4 regions of the Corynebacterium sp. UMB0012 genome follow, and region 2 is predicted to be linked to each of the others. Evidence: predicted binding sites of a transcription regulator. Region 2 holds the regulator's gene; each other region holds the start of a gene.

The links. The regulator LexA, encoded in region 2, represses DNA repair genes until DNA is damaged. The targets are predictions, from matches to a motif close to CGAACANNTGTTCG.
Region 1: a site for LexA is predicted at 2,156-2,169, ahead of QP324_RS05640 (HNH endonuclease signature motif containing protein). Genes of this name have one in related genera too.
Region 3: a site for LexA is predicted at 4,021-4,034, ahead of QP324_RS05040 (SAV_6107 family HEPN domain-containing protein). Genes of this name have one in related genera too.
Region 4: a site for LexA is predicted at 2,264-2,277, ahead of QP324_RS00820 (HNH endonuclease signature motif containing protein). Genes of this name have one in related genera too.

The regions. Positions count from the first base shown of each region.
Region 1 is NZ_JASOKQ010000008.1:62,941-68,445, forward strand. It holds gene QP324_RS05635 (NAD-dependent succinate-semialdehyde dehydrogenase) at 1-900, opposite strand, end outside; gene QP324_RS05640 (HNH endonuclease signature motif containing protein) at 922-2,067, opposite strand; gene QP324_RS05645 (alpha/beta hydrolase family protein) at 2,228-3,241, opposite strand; gene QP324_RS05650 (hypothetical protein) at 3,379-5,073, opposite strand; gene QP324_RS05655 (decaprenyl-phosphate phosphoribosyltransferase) at 5,127-5,505, opposite strand, start outside.
Region 2 is NZ_JASOKQ010000002.1:107,574-113,078, forward strand. It holds gene QP324_RS01590 (1-phosphofructokinase family hexose kinase) at 1-152, opposite strand, end outside; gene ptsP (phosphoenolpyruvate--protein phosphotransferase) at 351-2,039, shown strand; gene QP324_RS01600 (DeoR/GlpR family DNA-binding transcription regulator) at 2,061-2,843, opposite strand; gene lexA (transcriptional repressor LexA) at 3,204-3,908, opposite strand; gene nrdR (transcriptional regulator NrdR) at 4,635-5,093, shown strand; gene hrpA (ATP-dependent RNA helicase HrpA) at 5,090-5,505, opposite strand, start outside.
Region 3 is NZ_JASOKQ010000007.1:39,886-45,390, forward strand. It holds gene QP324_RS05015 (protein kinase) at 1-324, opposite strand, end outside; gene QP324_RS05020 (Rv2175c family DNA-binding protein) at 335-739, shown strand; gene QP324_RS05025 (alpha-(1->6)-mannopyranosyltransferase A) at 708-2,198, opposite strand; gene QP324_RS05030 (polyprenyl synthetase family protein) at 2,207-3,286, opposite strand; gene QP324_RS05035 (GNAT family N-acetyltransferase) at 3,337-3,891, opposite strand; gene QP324_RS05040 (SAV_6107 family HEPN domain-containing protein) at 4,119-4,550, shown strand; gene QP324_RS05045 (DUF3040 domain-containing protein) at 4,660-5,058, shown strand.
Region 4 is NZ_JASOKQ010000001.1:170,558-176,062, forward strand. It holds gene QP324_RS00815 (cysteine desulfurase family protein) at 1-1,008, shown strand, start outside; gene QP324_RS00820 (HNH endonuclease signature motif containing protein) at 1,005-2,174, opposite strand; gene QP324_RS00825 (glycoside hydrolase family 25 protein) at 2,383-3,543, shown strand; gene QP324_RS00830 (spermidine synthase) at 3,524-4,360, opposite strand; gene mnmA (tRNA 2-thiouridine(34) synthase MnmA) at 4,455-5,505, shown strand, end outside.

The sequences.
Region 1 (5,505 bases), on a different contig from region 2:
GTCGGCATTCTCGTCGTCATAAGTGCCGACCTTCATGTCCCCAATCTTCTTCTCCAGGTACTCCACGGTGCGGTCGTAGAAGTCCTCCAGAACAATGAGGCGTTTTGGCGCGTTGCAGGCCTGGCCGGTGTTGTACATGCGGATCAGGCTGTACTGATCCAGTACCCACTCCAAGTTCTGATCATCAATAATCAGGAACGGGTCGTTGCCGCCCAGCTCCAGCACGGACTTCTTGTAATTTTCGCCAGCGGTCTTGGCCACGGCAGAGCCTGCAGCCTCCGAACCGGTCAGCGAAACACCCTTGATGCGCTTATCCGCTACAAAGGCATCCATCTGGGAACCGGAAGCGTAGATATTGATGTACGCGTCCTTCGGCAGACCAGCCTCTTCCAGAATGTCCTGGCACGCCTGGGAAGACAGCGGGCAGATGGAAGCGTGCTTGAGCACAATGGTGTTACCCAGCAGCAGATTAGGCGCCGCGAAGCGGGCTACCTGGTAGTACGGGAAGTTCCACGGCATGATGCCCAGCAGTGGACCGATCGGCTCCTTGCGCACTACGGTCTTGTCGGCATTCTGTGCCGGCAGGTACTCGTCGGCAAGCAGCTCGTGCGCGTGCTCGGAGTAATAGCGGTAAATATCGGCAACAATCTGTACCTCAGCCTTGGCCCAACGGGTCAGCTTGCCCATCTCGCGGCCGATATGATCGGCTAATTCATCAATGCGCTCTTCATAAAGATCAGCCGCGCGGGACAAAACCGCAGCACGCTCCTCGATGCGAGTGGTCCGCCATGCATCGTAGGCCGCGGTGGAGCGGTCTAGAATGTCATCGCGCTGCGAATCATCGATACGTTCAAACTGGTCTTCACTCTTGCCTGTGTTTGGATTCTCAATAGCGAACATGCGCCCCTGTATAGTCCCAACTCACAAGCCTTGCAATGATCCCCTCCTAAGCTTGAGGAATCGCTCCCACGTCAGCTTCCAATGAATATTCCGGGGTGCGAGAGGACCTGCCGCTCGGTCCACTTCGTAAGTACCATCCTCAAACATCCAGACAATATCTCCGGTAAACGGGTCCATGATGTATCGCACCCGACCATCCGTCTTCACGTTATGGTGATGCTGGCACAGGCTCACCAGATTTCCCACACTGGTAGGCCCTTTGTCGCCGTACTCCACTCGGTGATCCAGTTGACAATAGTGCGCTGGCATTGAACACCCTGGCCACCGGCAGGTCGCATCCCGTCCCTGCACCCAGGCACGTATTTCTTCTGAGGGAACATACTTTTCGACGTCCTTGGCGGTTAGAGTTCGCACCGCAGAGTCATGTGCTAAGTCCTCCCCCAGATCGCACCATCCGGCGCTAGGAATAAAAACGCGGGAGGGATCCTCGCCGGTACGATAGGTGTTAATCACCACCTTGGTACTAGTGCGGTTAAAGATCAGATTTTCCAGCGCTTCCGCCTTTGACACCCCGTCTTGTGCTGCCGCTTTATCAACATGCCTGGAGATCGCCACCGCAGTGGCCTTATCTGTCTTCAACACGATCGTGGCTTGTCCACCCGAATAGGACACCGACACTGCACGCTCGATTTGCGCCGACAAATCTGGCTTCAGCAGCCCATCAATGAATCCGCGCAGGAAATTTCGGATTTCCGGTTCCGTCGGCACATGCTGTCCTGGGTCTTTGGGCGTGAGGAAATCTGCCAAGGCCGCATCAACCAGTTGGATCTGCGCTTCGCCCTCGCCGAGGGGGCGCAATTCCACGTCAATGACTTGGAGTCGCGGAAGGTCCAAAATCCAGTGTTCCGTTTGTACCGCGGTAGTAAGCGGCAGTTCGCGCATCCGAAAGTGGGCTTGGATCGCACTTGATACCCGCCATCGCGAAAGACCGAGCCTCTTAGACAACACGGCCAGCGTGCAATCAACGTCGTCTTCTAACTGTGGCAACACTGCCTGGAACAGTTGCCATGATTGAATTCTTTGCACCATGGCCATGACACACACGGTGTCTTCCATGTCATTGGTAGAAAAATACGCCTGTTTTGGTGGTGCGGTAGCAGTAGTCACGAAATCTCCCCCTCTGAATAATTTCGCACACCCAATCGAACTGACATCCATAGAATACCGCAATGCCGAGACACCCGCAATAGTTAGACGCATATTTGTTCGATATGCTGCGCAAAAGAAAATCCCCCTTCCATCAGGAAGGAGGATCAGGCCGCGAGAATTACCAGGCGTTCATAACGTTAAGCACCTGGGGCTTAGAACGGTTGAGCTGGTAGCCAAACTGCTCCCAGTTGTGCAGCCCCTGGGCCGGGTAGCTCACGGTTGGATTGAGACCCTGCAGGCGAGCGGCGCCTTCCCACACGCGGGTGGTGATATTGGAGCCGACCTCAAGTGCGGCACCTGCCGCTTGGTGCTCCGGCAGGTAGTGGCTATCGCCGGCGCCTGGGACACCAGAGGCTGCGGAGATGTACAGGTTGGTATTGCGCAACTTCGGAATAAGCAGCAGCGGATCGTTCTGGAAACGCTTCGGGTTAAACAGGGAACCGTACATAGCGTTGATGTTGAATCCGCCCGCATCCAACATGGCTAGACGCATGAATGTCTGTGCACCGGGGACAGTTGTAGTCAGGAAGCCGGAGTAGGACAGCGCCTGACGGAACTGGTTCGGGTGCTTAGCAGCCAGGGTCAGAGCGGCACCAGCGCCCATGGACAGGCCAGCAATGGAGTTATTGTTGCGGGCAACACCGAAGTTGCGCTCCAAGTAGCCAGGGAGCTCGCTGGTCAGGAAGGTCTCCCACTTGTAGTTGACCGGATTTTCCAGGTCGTAGGTAGCAGGACCCTGCCAGTCAGCATAGAAGGAAGCAGCACCACCGACGGGCATAGCGAGGGTGATGTTGTGCGGCTCGTAGGTCTTGGCAGCATTAACGTCATTTACCCATGCGTTTGTGCGCTCGGTGGCACGCAGGCCATCCAGCAGGTAAAGGGCAGCATTGCCGCCACGCTTTGCCGGCTGAACCTGCACCGGAATGGTGCGGCCCATAGCCTGGGACCATACGTCGCAACGCTGGACCCACCAGCCGACCTTGTCCCACTCACACGTACCAGTGGCGTCACGGCGCAGCCAGTCGCGGTTGGCTGCCTCTGCCGGCTGGGAACCCGCCACGACGGCCAGGCCCAAAGCTACGGCAACTGCCATGATGACTGAAAGGACGCGACCCTTGATGGATGCAGTCATCTTTCTCCTTCAAACTACTCGGTGATTGTCACTAAGTTCTATCGTCCGGAACCTGTATACCGTTAACGTCACGGATCGATAACAATGTCACAGAATAGTGTAACTTAGGTTCCCCCTAAAGTCTGCATTTAAAGGGATTAACGCAGGTAGTCAGAGGGATTAGCAGAAAAAGTGAGGGTCCGGCCGTCGGTCAGGGAGAATTTAATATTTTTCCAGAAACGGTCCCAAGTTAGGGGTTCCCTGTATGTGGCGAAGAGTTTCTGAAAATCGGCGTCGGCAAGCGCGGCGCGAGCCTTGGCCGCCTCGTACTTATCAATCCACGCCGGGATCTCGTCAATATCGGCCGCGGAATCTGCCACCTGCCACGACATATCCAAGCTCTTGTCGTGCCCAATGCGTCCGCCCTCGATGCGCGGCTGGCGCGCTGCCAAAGGGTTGCTGAGGCCAATATTGTCCAACACGCGAATATCCAGCGGCGCATTCATGGAAGACAGGCCCAAATTGAGCAGGTAAACGGTCGGCGGATCGGTGCGCGAAGGGTCTGCAGGCGTGGCCGTCCACGAGAACCTATCTTCGCCCTTGATATAGCGGAAGGTCATGGCGTCGCCGGCCTCTAGCTCGTCGATGCCCTCCTGGTAGTCCTCCATAAACTTGGCACCAAGGAACTCTTCGGCGCGCATGGGAGGATCCTGGCGCTGGGTAGCATAGGTCCAGAAATCGCGCTCGTCCACGATGGAAATTTCATCCGCATAGATGCTGCGATCCACCGGATGGCCGCGCAGAACGATAACCAGCGCCCACACCGCGCAGAGGACGGAGACGATCCACATGCGTACGCTAACGACAAAAATCGGAAGCAGAAACGCAAAAAGTGGCAGCAGCAGCATGCGGCCGTGCATAAAGTCTCCACCCACACGCAAGACGTAAAGCGTATGGATGAGCGCCGCGCCCACAAAAAGATACGTGGCAGTGGCGGTGGATCGCAGAGCCGTGGGGCGCAGGTCCGCCTTCCACAGACCCGCAATGGCAAGCACGACAAGCGGCAGGAAGAGCCAGTACGGTCCGGCAAAATCCGCCAGGTAGGTAAAGCCCTTGCCCCATTCGGAACCCGCCGCGGACTTGGCCACGGCCGTGTGCGGGGTCAGCAGGCCGTAGTAACCCATGCGGAAAATCTCATAGGCCAACGGCAGCGGCACTGCGACGGCAAGAATCTTCCACCAGCGGTGGGATACGAGCAGCACGATTCCCACCAGGCCGCCGTACAGAGCGAGCTCTGGGCGCACCAGCCAGGACAGTCCGGCCCAGAAGGCGAGCCAATAGGCGTCGCTATTGCTCCCGGAGTGGCGGCGCGGGCGCGACCACCGCAGCAGCAGCCACCACAGCACCGCAAGGTAGAAGATGCACAGGCCCCATTCCAGGCCCGAGGTAAAGAAGTCGCGGGCCGGTGGCAGGGCCAAATACACAAGTGCGCCGGCCGGAAGGACCGCTCCAGAGCGCATGCTTGCCGACGCCCCCGTGCCCACAACCATTGCCGCTACCGCCAAGAAAAGACCCAAGTAAATGGCGATGCCTTCCAGGTTTGCGTGGGAAACCCAGCGCACAAGGAAGATGAGGTACTGCCATAGCGTGGAAGTATTGGCCTCCACGCGCTCGCCCATATTGAACACGGGCCCGTTTCCAGCTTCGAGATTGCGCACGGTACGCAGGACGATGAGGCCGTCATCGGAAATCCAGCGGCGAGCGAAGCCGCCCCAGAAAGATAAAACACCGATCACAAGAACGGCCGCTGGGGCACTCCAGCGGGCGATACTCTTGTGGTCGGTGTTAAGCACGGGGAGAAAGTTTATCAGCCCCGCAGAAAATTTCTATATCGATTCCGCTGTGTCTAGAACAACGGCATGATATAAACCGCCATGGCAATGCAGGCAAGCCAAGCCAAGGCGAGAACCTGCAAAGTGCGGTCCTCCAGTGCAATCTCGTCCGGTGCGCCACCCTGGCCGCGGTCCACATCGGCCGCATAGCGGAGGATGGCGATGGTAAACGGCACCATGGAAATCTGGTACCACACGCCACCGGTCTGGGCGTCATTTGCGAGTTCGAAGCCCCACAAGGTGTAGCAGATGACCACAGCGGTGGCGGCTAGGGTCCACACGAAGCGCAGGTAGGTGGGAGTATACCCCTCCAAGGACTTGCGGATTTTCGCGCCGGTCTGTTCTACCAACAGGATTTCCGAGTAGCGCTTGCCAGAGGCCATAAACAGCGAA
Region 2 (5,505 bases):
CCGGCCAAGTGTACGGTATGGGTGACGTTTACCCCCTTGCCGCCAGCAACCTGTGTGACCTCGCTGGCGCGGTGGACATCACCGGAGGTCAATGGATCACTGAGCACAAGGGTGGCGTCGATACTGGGATTGGGGGTCAGCGTGAGAATCAAGTCGTCCCTTTCGCAGGTTGTATATTGGGGGCCGAGCGCCGTTGGAGAGAACCGTACGGGCATGGCCCGCCCTTAATGTTGATTCTTGTCCGATTGTGTCCGAAAGTCAACAGAATTCCTGTGGTATACATTGCTTTTCTATCCGATTTGTGGTGTTCTGGAAGTTAACAAACCGCTATCTTCGAAGGAAGTACGCTCATGGAAAACGCGTCTGAGTCCACAATCAAAGGAACCGGTGTCGTTGCCGGAGTCGCCTACGCCGAAGCCGTGTGGGTCCGCCCTCGCCCCGCCCTGCCTACCGAGGGAAGCATCGACCCAGAGCAAGCGAGTGATGTTGAATACGACCGCTTCCTTGCGGCCGTAGATACTGTCGCTGGCCGTTTGGAGCAGCGAGCTGCTGCCGCAGAAGGCCAGGCTGCGGAAGTTCTGACCGCAACGGCCGGCATGGTCAAGGACCGTGGCTGGCACAAAGCCGTGCGCAAAAACATCCGCACCGGCCAGGATGCGGAGTTCGCTACTGTCGGCGCCACCGATAAGTTTGTCACCATGTTCGAGGCCGCCGGCGGCGTGATGGCCGAGCGCACCACTGACTTAAAGGACGTGCGCGACCGCGTAATCGCAGAGCTGCGCGGCGAGGACGAGCCGGGGCTGCCGCTCGTAGACGGCGAGGCCGTGCTCTTCGCGGATGACTTGGCCCCGGCCGATACCGCGACGCTGGATACCAAGCACATCAAGGCCCTTGTCACCGAGCTGGGGGGACCTACCAGCCACACGGCTATTATCGCCCGCCAGCTGGATATTCCATGCATCGTTGCTGTGGGCGCCGCGCTTAGCGATATTGAAAGCGGCACGCTGGTATTCGTCGATGGTGCAGTGGGTGCCGTCACTCTTGGGGCCGACGAAGAGGCTTCTACAAAGGCCGTGGCCGAATATCGCGAGCGTGCAGCACGCGTTGCCCAGTGGCGCGGCCCGGCTGAAACCAAGGATGGCCACCGCGTGCAGCTGCTTGCCAACGTCGCTGATGGCAACGCCGCCCGCATTGCTTCGGATTCCCAGGCAGAGGGCATTGGTCTCTACCGCACGGAGCTGTCCTTCCTCTCTGCTAGTGAAGAACCGAGCGTGGACGAGCAGGCAAAGATTTACGGCAAGGTTTTTAATGCCTTTCCTGAGTCAAAGGTTGTCGTGCGTACGCTGGATGCCGGATCCGATAAGCCTATCTCTTATGCCACGCTAAGCTCCGAGGAAAACCCAGCATTGGGTGTTCGTGGCCTGCGTATTGCACGCGATAATGAGGCTTTGCTGACCCGCCAGCTGGATGCGATTGCGCAGGCGGCTGCGGCTCGCGATGACAAAGCATCGACTTGGGTGATGGCTCCTATGGTTGCCACCTCTACCGAGGCCCAGTGGTTTGCTAGCCTGTGCCGCGAGCGCGGCCTGACTGCTGGCGCCATGATTGAGGTTCCGGCCGCAGCGCTTATGGCGGATAAAATCATGCCGCACCTTGATTTCGTGTCCATCGGCACCAATGACCTGACTCAGTACACGATGGCTGCGGACCGCTTGTCTCCACAGCTGGCCTACCTGACCGACCCGTGGCAGCCGGCTGTCCTGCGACTCATTCAGCACACTTGCATCGTGGGCCAAGCTAATAACGTTGCGGTAGGCGTGTGCGGTGAGGCGGCAGCCGACCCGATGTTGGCCTGCGTGCTTACCGGCTTGGGCGTAAATTCGCTATCCGCAGCGTCGACGGCGGTAGCGGGCGTCGGTGCACAGCTGGCAGAAGTTACCTTGGAACAGTGCCAGCAGCTTGCCGAGGTGGCATTGGATGCGGAAAGCCCTGACGCTGCCCGTACCGCAGTGGTCGAACGCATGGAGTCCTTCGCCTAAAGTAGGCGAAGGATCGGGGGATTATTCGCTGGCGAGCACGACCTCAATTTCGCGCTCGCGCAACGCTTCCACGAAGGAATCGGGGGCAGCAGCGTCAGTAATGACGACGTCGATATCGGCGGCAGAGGCGAAACTTACAAGGTAGTCATTGCCCAGCTTGCTGGAGTCACACATGACCACTACCTTGTGGGCATTGGTGACGAAGGCGGATTTGATGGCTGCCTCTTGGGAGTCGGCCGTCGACAAGCCATGGTCTAGGGTGAGGGCATTGGTGCCAATGAAGGCGACGTCGGCACGCATCAGCGCCAGGGTGCGCAGTGCGGTATCGCCAACGACGGCTTGGGTAATCGCGCGGACCGTACCGCCAAGTAGCTGGACATCAGGCACGCCATTGCCTGCTAGAGACAGCGCAATAGGCAGGCTATTGGAGACAATATTAAACTGCGCCTGCGGGTATTGCTGTCCAATGAGCTCTGCGAACGCGTTAATGGTGGTGCCTGCGTCCAAGAAAATGCTGCCGCCGCCCTGGGGAAGAAAATCTAGGGCCGCGCGGGCGATAGCCGCTTTTGCGCCGGAGGCTGACCGCTGGCGGGTATCCAGTGTGAGCTCCGCGGTCTGGAAAGATTGAGAGGCTACTGCGCCGCCGTGCACGCGATGAACAACGCCCTCACGGTCAAGCACCGCAAGGTCGCGGCGAATGGTTTCGGCCGTAACTTCGAAGCGCTCTGAGAGCTCAGTGACGTTGACACGGCCTTCAACGGCGGTGAGAGAAGCAATTTGGCGACGCCGCTCTTCTGCGTACATGATTCCTCCTTGAATCTAGAGACATCGCATCATGGGGTGGGGGTAAACATTGCCACGTTCTGCGGAAGTAAAAATCCGGCGATGTTGTTTTGCTTAGTCCATTGTCTCAAAAATCGGGAATAAACGGACTGAAGCAAAAATTTGCACAGCTGCATCCGATATCTAGCACCCTGAAATACCTGGTTATCGGCCAAAGTGGGAAAGTGGGATTTTCGTCTCTATAGGTGTCCGGGTCCGAAATAGAGCGAAAATGGGGGTGGCTGGGACGCAGGCCGCGTCAAAGAGGCGTGCACATAGATAGACCCCGCAAGGGCCAATCGAGGACCTCGCGGGGCTATAGAATCTGTGTTAGGCAGGTGACTAAAGCTTACGGAATACCGATACAACCTTGCCCATGATCTCCGCATCATCGCCGTTGATGGGAGCGTAGGCATCATTGTGGGGGAGCAGCCATACGCCAGAGGAATCGCGGTGGAATTCCTTAACGGTAGCTTCAGCACCATCGAGCAGCGCTGCAACGAACTCGCCTTCTTCTGCAACTGACTGGGAGCGAATGATTACCCAGTCGCCGTCAAGAATGCCGGCATCCTGCATCGAGTCGCCGACCACTTGCAGCATATAAAGGTCGCCGCCACCGACTACCTCATCGGGCATCGGGAAGTAAGTGTCTACGTTTTCTTCCGCGGTAATGGGCGCACCCGCTGCGATTCGGCCAACCACAGGAATGTAGGAAACAGCACCTGCCTCTGCGGGAACCTGCTGTTCAGGCTTAGCCGGTTTGCGGCCCGGCTTCTTGGCGCCATCGTCGGTATTTAGGTGTCGAACATCTACGGCTCGCGGCTTATTTGGGTCACGACGCAAGAAGCCCTTTTCTTCCAATTGCTTTAGCTGGTAGGCAACCGATGATGTGGACTGCAGGCCTGCTGCGTCACCAATTTCGCGAATGCTTGGTGGGTAGCCACGCAACATAACGGCGTCACTAATGACGTTGAGAATGCGTCGCTGGCGGTCAGACAGGGAAGCGTAGTCGGTCTTCTCGGTGGTCTTCTTTGGCTTGCGGCCCATTGCTGGCTCCTAGGGGATTGGGTGGCTTTATCAGTGGTTTGTTGGCTGGCGGCGTTGAAAATGGCCCCACGTCATTTGTAGCACGAAAAGTACAGATGTTCGAGATTTGAGCGTTGGGGTGGACAAGTATTCGAAGCGATGCTATAAATCGAACGTACCAACTAAATCGAACATTGTGGCGACTGGGTGCCAGTGTGTGTCGTTCGGGGCACCTACGGTGTGTTCAGTCGTCGAAAGGAAACTCATGTCTCTGCTGATCAATTCTCGCAATAACCTGGTAACTCGCAACGCTGCCGAACCTGTAGTGGTGCCTTCTGCGTCCGTGTGGGATGTGGATCGCGGCTACGGTTCTGCGGCCCGCGGTGCTACAAACTCTCGGTATGTTCGAACTCTACGTGTGGAAGATCGCACGACCTATCGTTCGAACCGTGTGTCGGTCGGAGGCTCTGGGAACAGATCGAATAGGGTCCGAAACAGTGTGGGTGAGTCGAACACAGGTAACTACGCATTGGGCGCAGTGTTTGGTGTCGCGGTCTTTGTGGGCACATTGCTAGGGGGACTAGCGGGTGCTGAAGGAGATAGTGCCCCTCAACCCCCGGCTTCTGGCGTGCAGCAGGTTGAGGCTGCAGTAGCGCACTAGGGGATACAGCGGGGTGAAGCCCGGTGGCCGCACGGAATTGAAGATGAGTAAACTACTGGCGTACCAACGTCAGTGAAAGGACCACTGTGTATTGCCCCTTTTGTCATAATGAGCAATCCCGCGTCATTGACTCGCGTGTGGTCGATGCTGGAGCGTCGATTCGTCGCCGGCGCGAGTGCGCTTCGTGCAAGGGGCGCTTTACCACGGTTGAAAAGGCCGTGCTGCTTGTCGTGAAGAGAAACGGTCTGGCCGAGCCCTTCAGTAGAGATAAATTGATTCGCGGTGTGCGCCGTGCCTGCCAGGGGCGAGATGTCAGCGACGATGCCCTGAAGAAACTGGCGCAAGAAGTGGAGGAGACCGTGCGCAGTCATGGCTCCTCGCAGGTCAACGCGAACGAGATTGGCTTGGCCATCCTAGAACCACTGCGGGACCTTGATGAAGTGGCCTATCTGCGCTTCGCCTCTGTATATAAATCCTTTGAAAGCGCAGATGACTTTGAATCCGAGATTCGCCTGATGCGAAGGCGCGATCGCGAGGACTTTTAGCGCAGTTTGTCCACCGCCTTTTGGATACGGCGGAGTGAAACAGCGTGGGCTGTGCCAAGGCGCTGGGCGAAAAGAGATACTCGAAGTTCTTCAATCATCCAGCGCACGTCCTTGACCTCGCGGGTCTTTTCGCGGCCGGCCGGGAGGTTGCGAAGGCGGTTGGATAGGTAGGCCTTGGCGTTATCTACCTCGGCTTGGCGGTCTGCATCGCGGTCCGGGTCAAGGTTCATATCCTCTAGGCGAATGCGCATAGCTTGGATATATCGCGGGAGATGGCGCAGGTGGGACATGCCGTGGACAGTGATGGCATTTCGGGGGAGGAGGAAGTCCAATTGTGCGCGCATGTCATCGATTGCTGGACCGTCCCAATGAGCGAGTTCCGCTCGCAGGTTGGAGTACTCGGCGAGTCCTG
Region 3 (5,505 bases), on a different contig from region 2:
GGGGCCACCCTCAGCCAATAGCTCGCGCAGCGTACCGCCATCGATGAGCTCCATGATGAGATAAATGGGCTCGCCGTCAGCGGAAAAATCGTGAATAGCTACGAGATTGGGATGCTGCAGGCGGGCCATGGCGCGAGCCTCGCGAGAAAAACGCTTGATAAAGACCGGGTCATCGGAATAGCGCTCGTCCATGACCTTGGCCGCGACCGCTCGCCCCAGCCGCATGTCCACGCAGCGATAGACGGTAGACATGCCACCGCGGGCAATGGGGCGATCGATCCGGTAACGGTTCTCCAGAACGTCACCAATTTCCAACCTAGTCATGCTTCCCAGTATGGCTGATCATCTAGCCCGCGTTAAAGTAGAGAACGTGACTAACCAAGAAAAATCCCTCGATTCCTTGCTCGCAAACGAAGAACTGCTCAGCATGCAGCAGGTGGCAGAAAAGCTAGACCTGCCCATCACCCGCGCTTATGACCTGCTGCAGGACCGAAAGTTTATTGCCTGGGATTCCCCAGAAGGAAAGCGCGTGCCGCTAGCCTTCTTCAACGACAAGGGCGTTATTGCCAAGCACGTAACTGCGGCAATTACCGTGTTGACAGACGGCGGCTATAAGGACGACGAAATCTTCAAGCATCTCTTTACCGAGGATGACTCGCTGCCGGGCCGCCCGATCGATGCCCTGCACGGTCACCTTGCCCGCGAGGTTATTCGGCGCGCGCAGGCTGCCGCTTTTTAGGCACGTCTTCAAAGATCCACTGGGTGGCAAACCATGCCACCACAATCATGCCGATGACCCAGAACCAGTTGTAGAGCTGGTGATTGCCATCGCCAGAGAACGAGACGCCGATAAACAGGGCCACGCCGGTCGTGAATTTGATAAGCCAGAGCGGCGGCCGGAAGGTGCCCATCAGGGTGAAGATTGAGGCGTAGTACCACGGCAGAGTCACGGCATTGAAAACAAAGGCAACTTGGTACGCGGCCGCGGTGCCCATAATGGCGTCGCGGTTGTCCTTGCGGCAAAGCCACCACACCGCCACCAGCCCAATGAGCATGCAAGCCATGGCGATGCTGCGCAGGACGGCCAGGATGGCGTTATAGGACGCATCCGGCATAAATATTTGTACCGCTGGGAAGATAATATCGGTGGCCAAGGTGGGACCTGCCAGCGGGTTAATCACCTTGGAATTGCCGCTTACCTGCGATAGCCAGCCCCACGACGTGCCGGAAACCCACGTGATGAGGGCCACTGCGGCGATGATTTCTGCCACTGCGGCGATGCCAGATAGCACAAAGACAGCAAGTTGTCGCCACTTACTGGAGCCCTTGGGAGCGTAGTGGTGGAGCATCATCCATACGATAAACGGTGCCGCAATAACCGCAGTTGCCTTCATAGCCACGGCCGTGCCCACGAGGATGAGGGCGGCGTGGAAGCGCTTATGCAATGCCGCTAGCAGGCCGATAGACACGATCCCCACCATGAGTGACTCATTATGCATGCCGCCGATAAGGTGCAAGATAATGACTGGATTAGCTACACCAAGCCACAGTGCTACCGCAGGATCCGCGCCGAGTTTGCGGGCGATGCGGGGGATTGACCAGGCGATGGTAACAAACCCGAGCAGAGAAAGAATCTTATAGATCACCACGCCTGCAGTGACGTTATCGCCTACCAGGCTGGTGACCAGTTCTCCTATCCACAGGTGAAGGGGACCATAAGGCGTGGTGGTATTGCGCCAATCTTGAGATACCTCAAGGAGGAAGGGTCCGGGGTTAACGGCGGCACCTTCGGTATACGGGTCGAAGCCATCGCGAACCATAGCACCTTGCATGAGGTAGGAATACACATCGCGTGAGGCCAATGGCCCGGCTAATAAAAGGGGAGCTACCCAGGCGATGAGGATGCGCTGGATGTCGCGCAAGCCGCCCTCGGGGAGAGGATTTTTGAGCTGCGGGCGAATGATGGTGCGCCCAGCTAGCACCCACGCTGCGGCTAAGAGGAAAATACCCACCCAGTACAGCGCGAGGCCGAGATTGCGCCCGTGTCCATAGGACAAGAAGCCGATATTTAATGCTTCGAGGAGTCCTCCACGGTTGCGGGTGGCACCGCCAGAGAAGGACGCGAGCAGTAAAATGCAGGAGGCAGATAGCCCTAGCGGCAGCGCGCGCGGAATGGGAAAAGAGTACGTCTTTGCCACGGCACAACCTACTTGCGGCGAGCAGTAGCCTTGATAGCCAACTGCTCTAGGGTTTCGGTGACCGCGGGATCTACCTGTGCGGAGTGCAGGTGTTGCAGTCCCGATTGTGTTAGGGAATCGATGCGGCGCTCAATTTCTTCTGGTGCGCCCGAATCAGCGATGATCTGGGCCAAGCGCGATAGCTCCTGGGGATCTGAGGTGCGGCCAATGAGCTTGCGCAAGGTAGCAGCAGCTTGTGGATCAGACTCATCCGCGCGCTGGAGCGCTAGCGCTAGAAGTTCGGTTCGCTTGCCTTCGCGCAGGTCATCACCGGCAGGTTTGCCGGTCACCGCGGGATCGCCAAAAACACCCAGCTGATCGTCACGCAACTGGTAGGCAATGCCAATATCGTGCCCATAGCCGCGGAAGGCAGCGATAAGTTCCTCGCTTGCACCGGCGATAGCGGCGCCCAAGTGCAGCGGGCGTTCAATGGTATAAGCGGCCGTCTTATAACGGTTGACCGAATTGGCAAGCTCTACCGATTCGGAACCTGCCGCCTCCAAAGAGATATCCAAGAGCTGCCCGCCGATAACCTCAGTGCGCATGCCGCGCCAGGGGCCGCGAGCACGGTGCAAAGCGGCCGCACTCAGGCCGGAATCTTGGAACATGTCCTCTGCATACACCAGTGCTAAATCGCCTACCAAGATTGCCACGGAGGTGCCGAAGAACTCTGGATCCCCTAGGTACTCCGATTCGCGGTGCAGCTTTTCGACGCCCCGGTGCACCGTAGGATTGCCGCGACGGGTATTGGAAGCATCGATAATGTCATCGTGGATAAGGGCGCAGGCCTGGATAAATTCCAAAGAGGCGGCCGCGCGGAGCATGGCCGCGGGATCTTCTTCTCCTCGACCTGCGGCGAGGTAGCCCGCCCAGGCATAGGTAGGTCGTACTCGCTTGCCACCGTCAAGCACGAAGGATTCCAAAAAGCTCACGGCCTTGGTCACAGGGGCGCCGATTTCGGCCACCTGCTCTCGGCGTTGATCGAGAAAGGTGGCGAGTTCCTCGCGCACCGCACCGGGGATGTCCGCAAGCTCAGGAATATTCTGCATAGTCACACCCCACACGATACCGGCTAGGCTGCGCAAGAAATAACAGAGGTTTACAGCGGCAGGCTTGCGCCCAATATGGCAAAGGGGCGAGCATCGGCGGGGTAGAGATGATCACGGAGGACATCGAAGAAGCCGACGGCTCTATAAAGACGGAAGGCACCGTTATCCTCGTTCGGCACCTCGGGTGTGGACAACAGCGCATAGCGCGCCGGGGCATTCCACAGCAATCCTTCCAAAAGCTTTCTGCCTAGGCCGTGCCCCTGGTACTGCGGCAAGACGTGGATCTCAGCCAGCTCAAAGTAGTTGCGCACAATGTCCCACTGCTCTTCGGTGGGCCCGCCTTGTAGGCGGAGCCCGCGGCGAAGTTCAGCGTCCCACCAGCTATCTGGGGAGCCTAAGAACCCATAGGCCACGCCGACGATGCCATTTTCATGGGTGACAATCTGCGCGCCGAATCCGGGGCGGGTCACGTCATTTCGCCAGCTTGAAATGCGGCTATGCAAGATTGCGGGATTGTAGTGCATTGCCTCGATGTAAATCTCAACCAACTGTGGGGCTAGCAGGGAGAATTCTGGCGGGGTTAGGCGGCGAATTTCAAAGCTCACTCTTCCTATGACACCAGAAGTCTGTGGCGGAGGGAAAGCAGGGCTCGCTATGTTCTTCGAAATTCACAAAAGTAAATCGAACAAGAAGGCTGGAAAAAGCGTGTGGCCAGCTATTAACGTTGCTTAAATCGAACAGGTGAACTATGCTCGGGGGTGAAATGTCTAGCGGCTTGCTTAGGGTCAGGGGCAGTTCAACGACGTTATTTATTTAGTTAAGGACAGAGGCAATGGCACAGATTATTTCGGCAACGCGTACCCATTCTCTTGGGCGAGAAGGTGGCAAGCGGGCACGTTTTCTCTTCCAGGCGCGAGAATTATTAGACGCTGCGCGCGGTTATGCGGCTGAGGGACGATTCGATCAAGCTTTAGAGGTGGCGTACCAATCGGCTTTACGTACTGCTGGCGCACGAGTAGCTGCATCTGTCGTGGCTCGGCGCCGCCGCCTTCCCTCCAGTGCATGGGATCGGTTAGCGCTCGTCGGTGTGGAAGGCAAACGGTGGGCTGAATCCTTTAAGGGATATTCGCGGACTCGTGCGCGCGTGTCTTCGGGGCTGGATGAAGCGCCGAGCGAGGAATATGTTTATGGTCTCATGCAGCATGCCGCACAATTTTTGGATGAAAGTGAGACAGGGACTACTTTCGGCGCTTTTGCTGCGTAGTCACTCCGTGGGGGCGCTCACTACCTTTTGGGGAACATACTGATTATTCTGGGCGTTAGTATAGGTAGAACCATTACCGCCCGAAGCTCAATCCCTAGTTGGAGGAACAGTGTCCCTTTCTGAGCAGGAGCAGCGTACGCTCCGTGAAATTGAGGAATCGTTACTTGCTGACGATCCTAAGTTTGGCGCTTCCGTTTCTGAGCCTACGTCGTTCGGCGGATCCGGCGGTGCGGTAACCCTCCGAGGTGTAGCGCTCGTTGTCGTTGGCCTTTGCATGCTTGTCGGCGGTGTTGCTCTCGCGCAGCAAAGCCTGTGGTTTATCGTGCTTTCTATCGCGGGCTTTTTGGTGATGTTTGCCGCAGGTGTGTGGATGCTGCGCGGAGATGGATCTGGGCATTCCGCCCAGGGCCATTATTCCAGCGCTCGTGCAAAGAAATCCGCGTCCCGCAGTGGTGGAGTCAGTGGCAAGTTGGAGGAAAACTTCCGTCGCCGCTTTGAGGAGCGTTAGCGCTTTTTAATTTAGTTCGCCCCGGTTGACCCAGTGAGGGTCAACCGGGGCACTTTTGTATCTCGCCAAAATTCCCCACTTTGCCCCACGGATGAGGCGCTGGGTGGGCAATCGTGGGGTAGTTGCCCCATGGGCTTAGGTAAAAGTCCTCGATAACACAGCATATGGGGTCGGTGGGTGGAGTGGGGCGCATTATATTGGTGTTACGGGTGGGGTGAGTGGGGTGATTGTAGTGAGCTGTCAAGGCCTTTCGCGGGATTTCTTCCCACTGGAAAAACCATTATCTAGCTGCACGTAATCGAGAGCTATCTGAGGGACACGCCGCTTTAAGTGGGTTAGGTGGGGGAAAGTGGGGTAGAGTGGGGCGCAGCGGAGGAAAGAGGGGCTTAAGGGCCTCGATTCTGAAGTAAGAGAATCCGGAGTTTTCGAGTAAGGAAGGTGGACGCC
Region 4 (5,505 bases), on a different contig from region 2:
GGCCGCAAGGCTCGGTCCGTGCTGGATGATGCCCGCGAAAAGGTGGCTTCCCTCCTCGGCTGCGAGCCCATCGAAGTCATCTTTACTTCTTCTGGCACCGAAGCGGACAATATCGCCATCCAGGGGCTCTACGCGGCTGGGCAAACAAACCGCATTATTTCTACCGATATTGAGCACCCGGCCGTGCGCGATACCGTCTCTAAGCTGGAGAAAACCGGAGCGGTCGTCGATATCCTTCCCGTCGACCGTTCTGGGCACATCGCAGATCTGTCTGCCCTAGACACGCTTGCCGACGTCGCTACCTGCATGTGGGCCAACAACGAAACCGGCGCCATTCAGCCGATCGAAGAGCTTGCCACACGTGCGAATGCGACAGGCACGCCCGTGCACGTCGACGCGGTCCAGGCCGTGGGCAAAATTCCCATCAACTTTTCCGATCTAGGGATCACCAGCCTCGCCGCCAGCGCCCACAAGTTCGGCGGCCCCCGCGGCATCGGTCTGCTTTTGGCCAAGCGCAGTCCTGCTCCCCAGCCGATTACCTACGGCGGCGGCCAAGAGCGAGGTATTCGCCCTGGCACCGTGGACGTCGCGAGCGCTTCTGGTCTAGCTGCGGCGTTGGAGGAATCCGTCTCCGAAATCACTGCCCAGGGTGAGCGAATTACTGCTCTCCGCAATAAGCTGCGCGACGGAATTTTCGCCACCATCGACGACGTAGTGGTCAACTCTGCCGAGCCGTGCTTGCCTTCCCATCTGCACGTCTCATTTCCCGGTGCTGATGGCGATAGCCTCATCATGCTGCTGGATTCCTTGCAGATCGAGGCCTCTACCGGCAGTGCTTGCAGCGCAGGGGTAAACCGCATGTCTCATGTCCTCGAGGCAATGGGCGTAAGTGAGGCGGAAGGAATCGGTTCCTTGCGCTTTACTCTCGGCAGGCGTACTTCGGAAGAGGACGTTGACTACGTCTTGGCTCATCTTCCGGAGATCATTTCCCGAGCCCGTTCCGTCTAGATATTATTCCTTTCCTTCGCCGCTGCCCGCCGGGCGGCGATAGCTTGGCCTACCGTTAGCGCCCAGTTCTTGTTCTTGGGTGCTAGCGGTCCTTGGGGCTCATCGTATTCCCAGCGGCCATTGTCAAAGAGCCACACTATGTCCCCAGTATGCGGATCCATGATGTAGAAGGCACCACCATCGGTCTTGATGTTGTGGTGATGCTGACAGAGTGATGCCAAGTTGCTCCCCGCCGTTTTTCCTCGCTGTGCATGGTCAATTCGGTGGTCCTTTTGGCAGTTTTCTGCGGGGCGATTACAACCTGGCCAGCGGCACACGCCATCGCGGCCTTCCACGTAGGCGCCAATGAGCGGGGGAGTAACGTAGCTTTCGCTCTCCATCCTTCTTGCAAGGTCCATATCCCGCGTCTGGCTGGGACGCAGACTGTCAGCGGTCTCAGGGCTTACCCATCCGAATCCCCGGATAAATGCGGGAGCAGCCTCCTGGTCGTGGGCTCGGTACATATGAAGAACCACTTTTGCCCGCGACTCAATTTCGCCCAGAATCAATTTGGCTAGGGCTTCAGCTTTGGTGAGATTATGCTCTTCGGCTGCCTTACTGACGTGTTCATCGATGGCTAGCATGGTAGCTTCATCGAATTCCGCTGCTAGCCCGGCCTTGCCGCCGAAACTGTGGTAGGTGAAATAGGAGTCGTTCCCTGCATCAGGCTCTGTATCTTCATTGGGGTGTGGGTACTCAACAGCGATGAGGCCATTAAGTTTTCTCCGCAAATTCGTATTCGAAGGCAGTACCTGGCCGGGCTTTGTGGGGGTCAGGTAGCGCGCGAGCTCTTGGTCTATCCGCTCGAGTATTTCGGTAGGGATGTCGCCAAGCTTGCTCAGCACGGCGTCGATAGTAATAAGCCGAGAGAAATCCAGGAAGTAATAGGTTTCCTGGAGTGCCTTTGTGAGTGGTAGCTCTGCGAGTCGATATAGGGCCATTGTTATGTCTCGCGTGCGCCGCTCGCTTAAGCCCGTCCGAGTAGAAAGTGTGTGGCAGGAGATATCGAAATCGTCTTCTAGATCTGGCTTGACCTCTCTCCAGAATAGGTAATCTTGCTTTCTGATTTCTGTGGCTTTAACTGCTATGGGATCGTTGGGGTCATTGACTATGTAGTAGGCGTCCAAGATTAAATCCCCCGAATAGTAGAACAAGTGTGCGTAGCTTCATGGTGTTCATTTTAAGTCGTGTCCTGCCGCTTCGCAAGGGTTATGGGCAAATATGTGTTCTAAAAGGTTGTATTCCCAGAAGGGAGAAACGGAAGTAAGGAAAATTATGTCTAGTGGCGCGTGTTAAAGATGTGACTAGAGTGATTCCGTTGCTAGACTCACGCGCATGACATCAAAGAAGGCACTCCGAAAGAGCATTACTGCGGTGGTCACCGTGGCTGCACTAGCCGTAAGTGGTACCGCCGTCGCCCAGGCGGTGAGCTTCGGTGCACCTAAGGGCATTGACGTTGCAGCGCACCAGCATCCAGGCGGTACACCTATCGATTGGTCAAAGGTGCGTACCGACGGTCAGTCCTTTGCATTCGTGAAGGCTACCGAGGGCGGTGATTGGGTAAACCCCCACTATGTAGAGGATATTCAGGCGGCTAATGCTGCTGGACTCAAGACCGGTGCATACCACTACGCACGTCCGGCTGGCGACGCCAAGACTCAGGCGGCCAATTTTGCCGCGCAGATCGCCCTTGCCCCAGATCAGACATTGCCTCCTGCACTTGATATCGAGGTGGCGGAAGGAAAGTCTGCGGCACAGCTGGAGCAGTGGATTGAAGAATTTACTAGCGAGCTCAAGCGTCTTACCGGCCGCACGCCCATGATTTACACCTACAAGTACTTCTGGATGGGGCAGATGAATAACTCCCAGAAGTTCTCGGATATGCCACTGTGGCTCGCGGCCTATCAGGACCAGGCGCCCGAAGCGGTGGGCGGATGGAACGAGTTATCTTTCTGGCAGCGTTCTGGCTCTGGCAAGGTAGCAGGCATTTCTACCGACGTCGATATGAACCTGTTTAATGGTTCCAAGCAGCAGCTGCAGTCCTTCAGCGACGGCAATTACGTCGACGTCGGCGGCGCGCTAAAGCAGCTGGTTGTGAGCGATGGTCTTGATTTGAGCTCGGATAGTACACCGCTCATCGGCGCCATTTTGGCACTGGCGGCGGGGTTGATTGCGATTCCGCAGCTTGCCGACGCCGCCGAAAAGTCCGGCCTTGATCCCCAAGCGGCGGAGGGCCTGGCTGGCTTCGTAAAGACCCTGCAGGACAAGGACGCTCTCCCAGTGGAGGACCTGGGCGATATGGCCAAGGGCAACTTCTCTGTCAGCGACCTAGCTATCTTGCTGGACAATGCCGGTCACGTGAACAACGTGAAATCTGGCAACGTCTCCGAGTCGGAGGTATCGGAAGCTAAGAATGCCGCCAAGAATGCCGGCGCTGACGTTCCCGATTTCGATGCGGGTCAGGTAGCTACGCTGCTTAATCGCGTGCTGCAGTAGCACCGGTGAAAAACGCGCGGGTCCAGGACTCGTCTTTGTAATGGGCGGGCACGGCCCCGCCAAGGAGTGCCTTTGCCAGCTGGGCGGCTTCCATGGAGCCCTCGGCTGGCATTTCTGTATCTGAGGCCACCAGGATGATGTTTCCGTAGCGCCGGCCCTTGAGCATCGGTGGGTCCGCGATGACGGAGAGGTGGTCAAATACTTTATCTAGGCCCGCCAGCTCGCTCTTTGCCAGCTGTAGATCGGAATGATCACCGCAGTTGGCCACGTAGAGGCCGCCTGCCGCAAGCGACTGTTTTGCTGCCTGAAAGAATTCGACGGTGGTGAGGTTGGCTGGTGTCTTGTCGCCAGCGAAGACATCGCGGATGATGATGTCGCGGCTGGACGGCAGGAACCCCTCGGTTTCTTTGCGTGCTTCGCCGGCGCGGATTTTGACGGTGGGGGAACGGGGGACGTCGAAAAGCGTACGCACCAATTCTCCCAGCTTGGCGTCCAGCTCCACCACTGTGTGGCGGCTGCCTGGGAGCCTGCTAGCGAAGTAGCGCGGAAGGGAACAACCCGCCCCGCCTAGGTGGGTGACGCGGAGCTTGTTCGCTGGACGAGTATTGAGGTGCTCAACCGCCGCCGCAATCCAGCGCATGTACTCAAACTCCAGTTCCTCCGGCTCACCGAGCACAATGTGGCTGCTCGGCACGCCATTAACGTTGAGAATATAGGCACCGTCGCGAAACTCATCCGGCACCACTTCGGCCGTGCCGGTAGAAATGTTGTAGGTGCCGGTGATTCCCGGGTCGGTGGAAGCTCGCTTTCTGCCCATGTCACCCAAGCTTAGGGAATGGATTCGATTTAAGCCGCGTTGGGGCTAGGGAGTAGACTTTCGGGCCTGTAGTCAAGGTGAAATGGGGAGCACAATGCGAGTATTGGTTGCCATGTCCGGCGGCGTGGACTCATCGGTTGCCGCCGCGCGTGCAGTAGAAGCCGGCCACGAGGTGATTGGCGTTCACCTCGCGCTGCACAAAGACGCGCAGCAGACCAGGGAAAAGGCACGTGGTTGCTGCTCGTTGGAGGATTCGGCCGACGCCCGTCGCATCTGCGATAAGCTGGGCATTCCATTTTATGTGTGGGACTTTTCGGAAGAATTCAAAGAAGAGGTCATCACGGACTTCGTGGATTCCTACGCCCGCGGCGAGACGCCCAATCCTTGCTTGCGCTGCAACGAGAAGATTAAGTTCCGGGCGCTGCTGCAAAAGGGCATGGCGCTTGGCTTCGATGCGGTTGCGACGGGGCACTACGCCACCCTCGATGAGGACGGCTATATGCGCCGGTCCTTGGACGAGAATAAGGATCAGTCTTATGTGCTCGGCGTGATCTCGGCCGAAGAGTTGAAGCATTGCTTTTTCCCCATCGGCGACACCCCTAAGCCACAGATCCGCGAAGAGGCAGCGGCGCATGGCTTTTCCACCGCGAAAAAGCCAGATTCCTACGACATCTGCTTTATTCCAGACGGTAATACGCAGGCCTTTTTGGGTGCCCGCATTGGGCTACGCCCCGGCATGATCGTGGATCAAGAGGGCACGGAGCTCAAGGAGCACGATGGTGCGTGGAACTACACCATCGGCCAGCGCAAGGGCCTGGACATCAAGGCGCCGGCTGCTGACGGTCGCCCCCGCTACGTCACCGATATTGATGCTGCTACCGGCACGGTTACCGTCGGCGCCCGCGAGGACTTGGCCGTAACCTCGATTCAGGCCGATCGCCTGAAGTACCTCCACCCAGGTATGGATGGGGATTTCGAGTGCGAGGTTCAGGTGCGTGCACACGGCTCCGTGGTGCCCTGTACCGCCCACGTTGACCGCGAGGCGGACGAGATGCGCCTCGAACTCAAGGAGCCGTTATCCGGTGTCGCCCGCGGCCAAGCGGCGGTGCTGTACCTGCCTTCGCCGGACGAGCTGGGAGACATCG